DNA from 2 places in the Neobacillus solisequens genome. Region 2 is predicted to be linked to the other one. Evidence: a T-box and tRNA genes for the amino acid it is inferred to sense, from the RefSeq annotation. Region 2 holds a T-box; the other holds one or more tRNA genes.
The links. A T-box is a leader RNA that pairs with one kind of tRNA and senses whether it is charged. The one in region 2 lies ahead of tyrS (tyrosine--tRNA ligase), so its partner is inferred to be a tRNA-Tyr.

Region 1: it encodes a tRNA-Tyr, which carries the amino acid that the T-box ahead of tyrS (tyrosine--tRNA ligase) is inferred to sense. The anticodon was not compared.

Annotation. Positions count from the first base shown of each region.
Region 1 covers NZ_JBKFGJ010000003.1:30-5,694, forward strand. The annotation lists partial or broken rRNA gene ACI3K6_RS04170 (23S ribosomal RNA) at 1-194, shown strand, start outside; rRNA gene rrf (5S ribosomal RNA) at 322-437, shown strand; tRNA gene ACI3K6_RS04180 (tRNA-Asn) at 457-531, shown strand; tRNA gene ACI3K6_RS04185 (tRNA-Ser) at 542-632, shown strand; tRNA gene ACI3K6_RS04190 (tRNA-Glu) at 651-725, shown strand; tRNA gene ACI3K6_RS04195 (tRNA-Val) at 730-805, shown strand; tRNA gene ACI3K6_RS04200 (tRNA-Met) at 828-901, shown strand; tRNA gene ACI3K6_RS04205 (tRNA-Asp) at 905-981, shown strand; tRNA gene ACI3K6_RS04210 (tRNA-Phe) at 989-1,064, shown strand; tRNA gene ACI3K6_RS04215 (tRNA-Thr) at 1,090-1,165, shown strand; tRNA gene ACI3K6_RS04220 (tRNA-Tyr) at 1,191-1,275, shown strand; tRNA gene ACI3K6_RS04225 (tRNA-Trp) at 1,281-1,354, shown strand; tRNA gene ACI3K6_RS04230 (tRNA-His) at 1,366-1,441, shown strand; tRNA gene ACI3K6_RS04235 (tRNA-Gln) at 1,481-1,555, shown strand; tRNA gene ACI3K6_RS04240 (tRNA-Gly) at 1,560-1,634, shown strand; tRNA gene ACI3K6_RS04245 (tRNA-Cys) at 1,645-1,719, shown strand; tRNA gene ACI3K6_RS04250 (tRNA-Leu) at 1,728-1,808, shown strand; gene ACI3K6_RS04255 (hypothetical protein) at 1,870-2,226, shown strand; gene ACI3K6_RS04260 (hypothetical protein) at 2,490-2,702, shown strand; gene ACI3K6_RS04265 (hypothetical protein) at 2,713-2,841, opposite strand; gene ACI3K6_RS04270 (bifunctional 2',3'-cyclic-nucleotide 2'-phosphodiesterase/3'-nucleotidase) at 3,087-5,665, shown strand, end outside.
Region 2 covers NZ_JBKFGJ010000007.1:6,373-12,037, reverse strand. The annotation lists gene tdc (tyrosine decarboxylase) at 1-591, shown strand, start outside; gene nhaC (Na+/H+ antiporter NhaC) at 726-2,111, shown strand; gene tyrS (tyrosine--tRNA ligase) at 2,193-3,458, opposite strand; T-box leader at 3,513-3,729, opposite strand; T-box leader at 3,912-4,128, opposite strand; gene ACI3K6_RS09125 (IclR family transcriptional regulator) at 4,297-5,061, opposite strand; partial or broken gene ACI3K6_RS09120 (dihydroxy-acid dehydratase domain-containing protein) at 5,477-5,665, shown strand, end outside.

The DNA.
Region 1 (5,665 bases), on a different contig from region 2:
AGGCATCGCTGGGTAGCTATGTGCGGACGGGATAAGTGCTGAAAGCATCTAAGCATGAAGCCCCCCTCAAGATGAGATTTCCCATAGCGTCAAGCTAGTAAGATCCCTGAAAGATGATCAGGTTGATAGGTCAGAGGTGGAAGCGTGGTGACACGTGGAGCTGACTGATACTAATCGATCGAGGACTTAACCAAGTCAATGCGATCTTGTTTTTACTGAATTTCTTCTGCATTATCTAGTTTTGAGAGAATGAAATTTTTTAAAATTTCCTCTTGAAAAATTTAAAAAAGACATTATAATAAAATAGTGTCAATTAACTGGTCTGGTAGTTAAGGCGAGAAGGTCACACCCGTTCCCATACCGAACACGGAAGTTAAGCTTCTCAGCGCCGATGGTAGTTGGGGTCTTGCCCCTGTGAGAGTAGGACGCTGCCAGGCTGGTATATAATTTAATTATTCCGCAGTAGCTCAGTGGTAGAGCTATCGGCTGTTAACCGATCGGTCGTAGGTTCGAGTCCTACCTGCGGAGCCATTTACATCATGGAGAGCTGTCCGAGTGGCCGAAGGAGCACGATTGGAAATCGTGTATACGTTAACCGCGTATCAAGGGTTCAAATCCCTTGCTCTCCGCCATCAGATAAAATCTCAACTGGCCCCTTGGTCAAGCGGTTAAGACACCGCCCTTTCACGGCGGTAACACGGGTTCGAATCCCGTAGGGGTCACCATTATGGAGGATTAGCTCAGCTGGGAGAGCATCTGCCTTACAAGCAGAGGGTCGGCGGTTCGATCCCGTCATCCTCCACCATAAAAGTTTTACTTTCTATTATCGCGGGGTGGAGCAGTCCGGTAGCTCGTCGGGCTCATAACCCGAAGGTCGCAGGTTCAAATCCTGCCCCCGCAATTCGGTCTGGTAGTTCAGTTGGTTAGAATGCCTGCCTGTCACGCAGGAGGTCGCGGGTTCGAGTCCCGTCCAGACCGCCATTTTTGTGGCTCAGTAGCTCAGTCGGTAGAGCAAAGGACTGAAAATCCTTGTGTCGGCGGTTCGATTCCGTCCTGAGCCACCATTTGTTTGCTTTAAGATCTGATTAAGCCGGCGTAGCTCAATCGGTAGAGCAACTGAATCGTAATCAGTAGGTTGGGGGTTCAAGTCCTCTCACCGGCACCATTTACTGATTCGTGTATATAATAATGGAGGGGTAGCGAAGTGGCTAAACGCGGCGGACTGTAAATCCGCTCCCTCAGGGTTCGGCGGTTCGAATCCGTCCCCCTCCACCATTTTTAGGGGTATAGTTTAAAGGTAGAACGAAGGTCTCCAAAACCTTTGGTGTGGGTTCAATTCCTACTACCCCTGCCATATTTATTATGGCGGTTGTGGCGAAGTGGTTAACGCATCGGATTGTGGTTCCGACATTCGTGGGTTCGATTCCCATCAGCCGCCCCATAATTTTTACTTGAATATTGGAGATTTGTATATTATCATTGGGCTATAGCCAAGCGGTAAGGCAACGGACTTTGACTCCGTCATTCGTTGGTTCGAATCCAGCTAGCCCAGCCATTTTGCGGAAGTAGTTCAGTGGTAGAACACCACCTTGCCAAGGTGGGGGTCGCGGGTTCGAATCCCGTCTTCCGCTCCATATTAAATTCGGCGGCATAGCCAAGTGGTAAGGCCAAGGTCTGCAAAACCTTTATCCACCGGTTCGAATCCGGTTGCCGCCTCCATATGATTTGCCGGTGTGGCGGAATTGGCAGACGCGCACGACTCAAAATCGTGTTCCTCTGGAGTGCCGGTTCGACCCCGGCCACCGGTATCATTTTCAACTAAAACCCGCTCTTTTCTGCGGTATAACAAGGATTGTGAGTTTAGTCTTAATGACTGAACACGCAATCCTTTTTATTTTGGTCGTGTCTTATAATCATGTACGTAAAAATATTGTGCTACCTCCTTTATTAGCTTTAAAGAAGCGTAGAGAAATGGCAAAAAGAAGAACCATTATTGAGGAGCTACACGAGGAAGAACAAACATTGTTAGTTAGTGGCGGTGAGGACTTTCAGACCAGCCTAGATTTGTTTTTAAAAGACATGACAATGAAAACCCTGACCTACCATACAAAACGTTGGGATAAGGAAAATCTGACGGTTATTAAACGTGCTTTAGAGAATCTAAAATATTCTACTGCTCCGCTTCATACTACAGAGAAATTGTTTAAAGACGTCATCAGTTATTGAATGGAGCAATTAGGCAATAATCCAACCACGATAAACCACTGTATTAGGACCATGAAACAGTTCTACTCATTCTTACATTAGGAAACAGTCATATCTATTAACCCCGCTTGTTCTCTCCAAAAACAGAAGGAGAAGAAAGAGCAAATAAAACCTTTTACAGATGATGAAGAAAGAGAACTTTTAAGCCAACCTAATAAAAAGAAATTTGTGGACTTTAGGGATTACACTATTATGCCAGTCTTACTTGATACTGGAGTAAGGCTTTGCGAACTCGTAAACATGAAATAACTGATATTTCGCTTGAAAGCGGAAAAATTCTTGTATTAGGAAAAGGAAACAAGGAAGGGGATGGTATCAGAGCGGCCCTTATCGCCTTTACGTTCAACTACTCCAAAAAAAGATCGGTGAAAGGCTGCTTGTTGTTCAAGGAAACTTCCTCAGTCCTTTTATCCGATTTGGTTCGGTCAAACGGCTGATGCATGGTCACTACTGCATTGGATAGGAATTTATATACAGAATTTGAATAGATACAATTCCAACTAAGAGTACTAATAAAATGATCCCAACCACACAGGGCCATTTTTTCTCCTTTTTGCCAAATTTTTCAGCTCTCACTTCTTCATACCTCCTTTTTTATCTCGTCTTATAATAGAATACAGAATTTTCACATCTATTATATAGAAATTTGAATATTTTGCCGAATTATAGTAGATAACTACCAAATATTAGTTAGAATGCCTTTTCAAACCCTAATCTTTCAATTTTAACTAAAAAAGTTTTGAAAAACTCTATGAATCTTGTCGAAATATTAGTAGAATAGTTCTGCAAAGCCAATTTATTTGTCGAAAGGCGGGAAAATGGTGAAAAGAAAAATTAAAAGAAGCATGACAAAACGCATGCTTAATACTTCTTTGGCCACAGTGTTAGCGTTTACAACGATTCCGTTGAATATGTTCCCAGGAACAGCTAAGGCTGAAGTAACAGGAACTGCAGAAAGTACAGTTAAGATGCGTTTCCTGGAAACAACTGATTTACATGACAATGTCATGGACTATGACTACTATCAGGACAAAGCTACTACTGATTATGGTCTAGACAGAACAGCTGTCCTAATCAAACAAGCAAGAGAAGAAAAGATTAATAGTACGGATGCAAGCAGTCCTACTTATCAACAAAACTCTATGTTATTTGATGCGGGTGACTTACTACAAGGGAACCCAATGGCAGACTATGTTGCTAAAATTAAGAAATTGGCTGCAGATGAACAGCATCCAATGTTTAAGGCGATGAGCCTTCTTAATTATGATGCAGGTATTGTAGGAAACCATGAATTCAACTATGGTTTGGACTATTTGAACAACGCTCTGCAAGAAGTTCCTTACAATGTAGTTAACGCGAATATCTACAAAGATAATGGCGCTGACGGTGACTCTTCAAATGATACTGAAAACTATTTTACACCTTATAAAATTATTGAAAAGCAAGTAGTCGATCAAAATGGCCAGACTCAAACAATTCATGTAGGGGTTATTGGTTTTGCACCACCGCAAATCATGCAGTGGGACAAAGACAACTTATCAAATAAAGTAACCGTAAAAGATATTGTTAAAACAGCAAATACGTTTATCCCTCAGATGAAGGCAGCAGGCGCTGATGTTATTGTTGCGATTGCTCACTCTGGATGTGACGTTGCTGTAACAAATAGCCAAGACGCTGAAAACGCAGAGAACGCTGTCTTTGCTTTAAGTAAAGTACCAGGAATTGATGCATTGTTATTTGGACATGCACACTTAAACTTCCCTGGCGATGCTACATTTAACGGCAAAACAGATATTGATAACACAAATGGTAAAATCAACAATGTTCCAGCAATGGAAGCGGGCTATTGGGGAAATAACCTAGGGGTTATGGACTTAACGCTTCAAAAAGTGAATGGTCAATGGACGGTGGCTGATTCTAAAGCTGCTTTAAGATCACTTAAGAAGCAAGCAGTAGATGCAGACGGCAACCCAGTATTTGATGCCAACAAAAAGCCAGTTATGGTTCCTTCCATTGATGGTCCAGATCAAGAAATTGTAAACGCTGTTAAGGAATATCATGATGGAACTTTAGCTTATGTTCGCGGCAAAATTGGTGAAACAACTACGGCCATGAACAGCTATTTTTCACGCGTAATGGATGACCCAACAATCCAGATCGTGAATGATGCTCAAACCGATTATGTGAAAGACTTTATTGCGAAAAATCGCCCAGACTTAAAAGATATCCCAGTTATTTCAGCGGGTGCACCATTTAAGGCTGGACGCCAAGGTATAACGGATTACACCTATATCAATAAAGGTGATCTTTCTATTAAGAGTGCCAATGACTTGTACCTTTATAACAACACGTTAAAAGCGGTTGAACTAACTGGTGCACAAGTAAAAGAATGGTTAGAAATGTCAGCCTCTCAATTTAATCGAATTGACCCTGCTGTGGCAGACCCACAAGAGTTAATCGATTATGGTTTCCAACCATTTAACTTTGACGTAATCGATGGCGTTAAATATCAAATCGATGTAACGCAGCCAGCAAGATATAACTATACTTCTGGTGATGTAGTTAATCAAGATGCTCATCGTATCATCCATTTTACCGATATGAAGGGTAATCCAATCGCAGACGATCAACGATTCATCGTTGCTACAAACAACTATCGTGCAAGCGGCGGCGGTAACTTCCCAGGAACAAAAGGTGGACATGCTACACTTGTAGTAGACTCTCCTGACGAGAACCGTCAAGTTTTAATGAATTACATTCAAAATAAAGGTACGGTAAACCCTACTGCTGATAACAACTGGAAAATTGCTCCTGTTGGCGGCGAAGCGAAGCTTGTATTTAGATCTTCTCCAGAGGCCGTAACAAAAGGTCTGCCATCTCAACCAGCTGTGAAGGATGTTGGACCGCAGACTGTTAACGGCGTAACTTGGGAGCAGTATTCTCTAGATCAAAATGTTCATGTTCAATTACTAGGCATTAATGATTTCCACGGTCAGTTAGACTATTCTACTACTGTTTCTGGAAAGCCTGTTGGCGGAATTCAATATTTAGCAGGTTACTTGAAAGAGAGAGAAGCAACCAATCCAGCTAACACCCTAATGGTACAAGCTGGTGACCTTGTAGGCGCAAGCCGTCCTGTATCCGCCTTATTACAAGACGAGCCAACTATTCGTTTTATGAATGAATTAGGAATGGATGTTGGTACAATCGGTAACCACGAATTTGATGAAGGCGTTAAAGAAATGCTTCGTTTAATTAATGGCGGCGCACATCCTAAGACCGTTGATAAATACGGTGCATTCGAAGGGGCAAAATTTAACTATATTGCTGCTAACGTTAAGTACACAGAAGGCGAACACAAAGGTGAATTAGTTTTACCTCCATACGCGATCAAAGAAGT
Region 2 (5,665 bases):
GCTGTTTGGACAGCTCACAGAGTATTACCATTAAATATTTCTGGTTATGGAAAATTGATTGGTGCAAGCATTGAAGGGGCATATAGATTCTATAACTTCATGAACAACAAAGAGTTTATGATCGGGGATAAGACAGTTGTTTGTCACACCTTAACAAAACCTGACTTCAATATGGTTGACTATGTATTCAATGAAAAAGGAAACACAAACTTAGTAGAAATGAATGAATTTAATAAACAATTCTATGATTATGCTTCCTTCTCTAAAGGCGGATTATATAACAACAAATTCCTTACTTCTCATACTGACTTTGCTGTTCCTGACTATGGCCACAGTCCATTACCATTTGTTCAAAGTCTTGGATTTAGTAGAGCAGAGTGGGATGTAGCTCAAAAAGTAACGATTCTAAGGGCTTGTGCTTTATCTCCATATGCTCGTGATAAAAAAGTATTTGATGAATATGCACAAAAGATTGAACAAGCAATTCAAGAAAAATTAGAAGCAATTTACAGTGACAAGCAAGAAGAAGAAATTTACAAAAAATTATTTAAAGAAATCAACCAAGAAGAAAAAGAATTGGTTTTTATCTAAAAAGAAATATTGTTACCTTTCTTTGAATTAAAGTCTTAGTAGAACATAATAGGACACATCCGAATAAAATCTCCCCATAATTATCAATAAGGATGTGTCCAATTAATTATTTAAAAGTAGAGAAGGTAATTAAAATGAGAAAAGATACAACGTTGATAGAAAGTGTTTTTCTATTGAGTGTCTTATTAGCGATATTTGGGATTTGTATTATTGGCTTAGGAATGCCCCCGCAAATTCCAATTTTAATCATAATAGGTGTAGTAATAATATTTGGAAAAATCAAAGGTGCTTCTTGGGATATCATTCATAAAGGAATAGAAAATGGAATTAAACCAGGATTAATCCCAATTTTTATCTTTATGTTAATAGGTGCCTTAGTAAGTGTTTGGATTGCCAGTGGGACAATACCAACAATTATGATATATGGATTTAAAATCTTATCTGCGCAACTATTCTTGCCTTCCGTATTTATTATTAGTCTGATCGTAGGTGTCGTTGTAAGTTCATTTACAACAGTTTCAACAGTAGGAATTGCTCTTTCAGGTATGGGACAATTTATGGGATTTGATCCCGCAATAACTGTGGGAGCTATTGTTTCAGGTGCTTATCTAGGACATAATATCTCACCATTAGCAGATACTACCAGTCTGGCCTCTGCCATTGCCGAGGTTGATATGTTTGAACACATTGCAAATTTGATGAAGACAGCTATCCCTACTATTATAATTTCTTTAGTCTTCTTCATGTTTTTTGGACATTCAAGTAATGGAGCAACAGGAAGTAGTATTAGTCAATTAGTAAATACACTCTCTTCAACTTTTCATATTTCTTTAATTACATTATTACCTGTATTGGTTATGTTTATATTTTCATGGAAAAAAATACCAGCCATTCCCACTTTACTTGTTAGTATCGCTGTCTCAATTGGAATTATTTACTTGTATCATCCGCATTATAGCTTTATTGATCTGGGAAATATAATTCAGGATGGTTACGTTTCAAAGACTGGTGTGAAAGGTGTTGACACCTTATTAACCCGTGGCGGAATTCAAAGTATGATGTGGTCTGTTTCCCTTATTTTCTTAGCTTTATCCTTAGGTGGATTGCTAGTTGAATTAAAAGTAATTGACACACTCATAACAAGTATAAGTACTGTAGTTGATACAAAAGGGAAATTAATCCTAACAACAACTTTAAGCTGCATCGGTGTAAATATTATGGTAGGTGAACAATATTTATCGATGATTTTACCAGGCAGGGCCTTTAAATCTCAATACGATGCTATTCATGTGCAGCCAAAAGAGCTTTCCAGTGTTTTGGCAAATGCAGGTGCAGCAATCAATCCACTTATTCCTTGGGGAGTCAGTGGTGTATTTATAAAAGGGACCTTGGGTGTATCTACGATAAATTACTTACCATTTACTATCTCTTGTATTGTTGCTTTTCTTATTAATATTATTCTTGGTTTTATGAAGTTAAAGAAGAAAGACAACTATGACTTAATGGAAAAGGCATCATAATCGTTTATAACAGATTTAAATTGGGCACCAGAAATTTCTGGTGCCTTTTTATTAGGTTGAAATCCCGGGTTAAAGTTTGTTTTAATCAACTAATTTTACTAAACTGTTGTACTTTTTACCTTTGCGAACGATAATAAATTTTCCTCCAATAGCATTATTAATTGATATAATTGCATTGGTATCATTCATCCGATCGCCATTTATCGAAATAGCACCGTTACTAATATCTTCGCGGGCTTGACGTTTGGATGGCTCAAGGCCTATATCTACAAGCCAATCGATAATATTTTTTGGTTCTTTTGATGCACGGAATGTAGGCATGTTCTTAAAACCGATCTCAATTTCATCTGCTGTCAATGATTTAATATCTCCGCTGAATAAGGCATCTGAAATTTTGATAACTTGGTCTAATAAATCCATTCCATGAACAAATTTTGTGACTTCGAATGCCAGCACTTTTTGCGCCCAGCGTTTATGTGGTTCCGTTTTTACCTTTATTTCTAGTCCATCAATTTCCTCTTTCGTCAAGAACGTAAATAGTTTTAAAAGCTTAATAACGTCCTTATCATCCGTATTCAACCAAAATTGGTAGAATTCAAATGGAGTTGTTTTTTCCGCATCCAGCCAAACGGCTCCGCCAGCTGTTTTACCAAATTTTGTACCATCTGCTTTCAATAGTAATGGGATGGTTGAACCGAATGCTTTTGCATCCCAACCTTCTTTTTTGTGGATGAAATCAATTCCAGCTGTAATATTTCCCCATTGATCGCTTCCGCCTATTTGGAGCTGTACATCCTCTTCTTTGAAAAGATGATGGAAATCTAATGATTGAAGTATTTGGTATGAAAACTCTGTAAAAGATATACCTCCATCTAAACGGCTGGAAACAACATCCTTGGCTAACATATTATTAATACTAAAATGTTTACCGTAATCACGTAAAAAATCAATGATATTGATTTTATGAGTCCAATCATAGTTATTTACGAATTGCACTGGATTATCACTGCCGTCGGAATCCAATAATTTTTTCAATTGTTTTGTTAACTTATCAACATTATGTTGTACCATTTCTAATGTTTGTAATTGACGTTCTGTTTTACGTCCACTTGGATCTCCAATTGTTCCTGTAGCCCCTCCAATTAAAATAACAGGATGATGGCCGCATAATTGGAATCGTTTCATCATAATGAAAGGTATTAAATGTCCAATATGCATGCTATCTCCAGTTGGATCTATGCCACAGTAGAGCTTTATCGATTTCTCTTCTACCAGCTTGCGTATACCTTCAGGATCAGTTTGTTGATTAATTGCGCCACGCCATTCTAATTCGTCAATAATATTCATGTTTACTCACTCCTTTTTGTAATATAAAAAAACGTCCCTATGTCTAATAATAGACACAGGGACGATTAGTTAACCGTGTTACCACCCTAATTGTATTAATAGGAAAACTATTAATACCGCTCATTACAATAGTATCGGATTGTTCATCCGCTTAGCATTACCTAAGAGACTCGAGAGTGTAATTCGCAAATTTGTTTGTGCTAAGTTCCATCAACCCTTAGCTTTCTAAAAACAGGGACAAATTGCTACTTCGTTCCTTCATTGTCATAAAATATTAAATTGTACATTATTATATTGATATAGATATGATTTTTCAATCAACAGTTTGAAAATTCTTGGAATCTTTTCCATAAAGAACATGAAAAGAATGACCAAAGATGCAATATTCGTCAAAAATATTCATGTTTACTCACTCCTTTTGTAAAAAAAAACGTCCCCATGTCTAATAATAGACACAGGGACGATTAGTTAACCGTGTTACCACCCTAATTGTATTAATAGGAAAACTATTAATACCGCTCATTACAATAGTATCGGATTGTTCATCCGCTTAGAATTACCTAAGAAACTCGAGAATGTAATTCGCAAATTGTTTGTGCTAAGTTTCATCAACCCTTAGCTTTCTAAAAAACAGGGACAAATTGCTACTTCTTTCCTTCATCGTTTATTAAATATTAAATTTAGTTTTATTATATTGGAATAAATATAGTTTGTCAATCAATAGAAAGAAAAATTTTTATGAAATAATATTTTGGACATCTCTTATAAAGACACGAAAATAATGATCAAAGAGGCAATTTCATTTTCAATTCTTATATTGTTTGTAAAGCCACAATCATTACGGTTGGGTATATCCAGCACGCTCAGATAACCTCTTAGCTAAGTCCAAAATTTCTTGAATTGCCTTATCTTTTTTTTCATTCCAGCTATTTTCTAGCATTGTACAACATACTCCACAAATCAGCGAATTTTTATGGTTGTATACAGGTGCTGAAATACTATAACATCCTTGTAAATATTCTTCAGCATCAATAGTATAGCCAGACCACCTAGCCGACTCTAATTGGTTCCAAAGCTCACCTACTGTTTTTATTGTATTAGGTGTAAACTGTTCTAGCTCTTGGTCATTATAAAGGTCTATCAGCTCATAATAACTATATTTAATTAATTGGATTTTTCCGAAGGATGTTGCATGTGCTGGAAACTGCATACCAACATCGGTGGCTATTCGTACAATTGATTTCTTTTCTTGTGCTGCTAAACATAATACATTAGTGCCGTTTAGAACTCCCAATAGAATATTTTCATCTAACTTTTCAAGTGTTTTTTCTGCTTCCATATTAAATGATTCTAATAAGCTAAAATTACGAGAATAAGCTGTAATATATGCTCCCAAGGTGGGTCCCAATTTATATGTGTTTCCTTTTTCTTTGGTAACCCATCCTAAAAATTCAAGTGTATTTAATATTGAGAAAATTGAACTTTTATTAATATTCAAGGATTTTGAAATATCTATCAATCTGAATTTTCCTGGTTCTTTAGCAATTAAATTCAATACTAGATTTGCCCGTTCGAGCGAACGCACCCAATATTTGTCATCCACAGTACCACTCCCGATATTATATCTATCATTTAGTGCTTTTGAACACTGTCAATATTTTATAAAGTTTATTAATATTATACCATTACTTAAATTAAAAGTTGGGTAATTTTTTCATCTTTATTGTGAATTGGAAAAAATGTATTACTCTAGCAAATTCCACGTGTAATTGGCTGTATTTTCGTAAAATCTTGAAATTATGCTTGTTGAGATTATATCTTAACGGCTATTTCGTTTTCAATACCATATCATAAATAGAGACAGTTTTTAGCCTTAATAATTGGAACTTATTTAAAGTAGCTTTAAGAGCTGCTTTTTTTAACCCTTTTATCGCTTTCTAACATTTTTTTTAAAACCTTAAAGAATTCTTAAGATATCAATTGATGCCTTCAAGAATGCTATTTCTGTTCTTCTTGCCATGGGAGGTTCTGTAAACGACTGGCTCTATCTTCCGGCGATCGCCTATGAAGCGGGTGTGGAACTTCCTTTTGATATATTGATGAAATTAGTTGGAAAGTCCCGTTTATTGCCAGCGTTACACCAAACAATAATGAATTTACGACAAACGATTTACAGAGGGCTGGTAGTATTCTGGCACTTATAAACG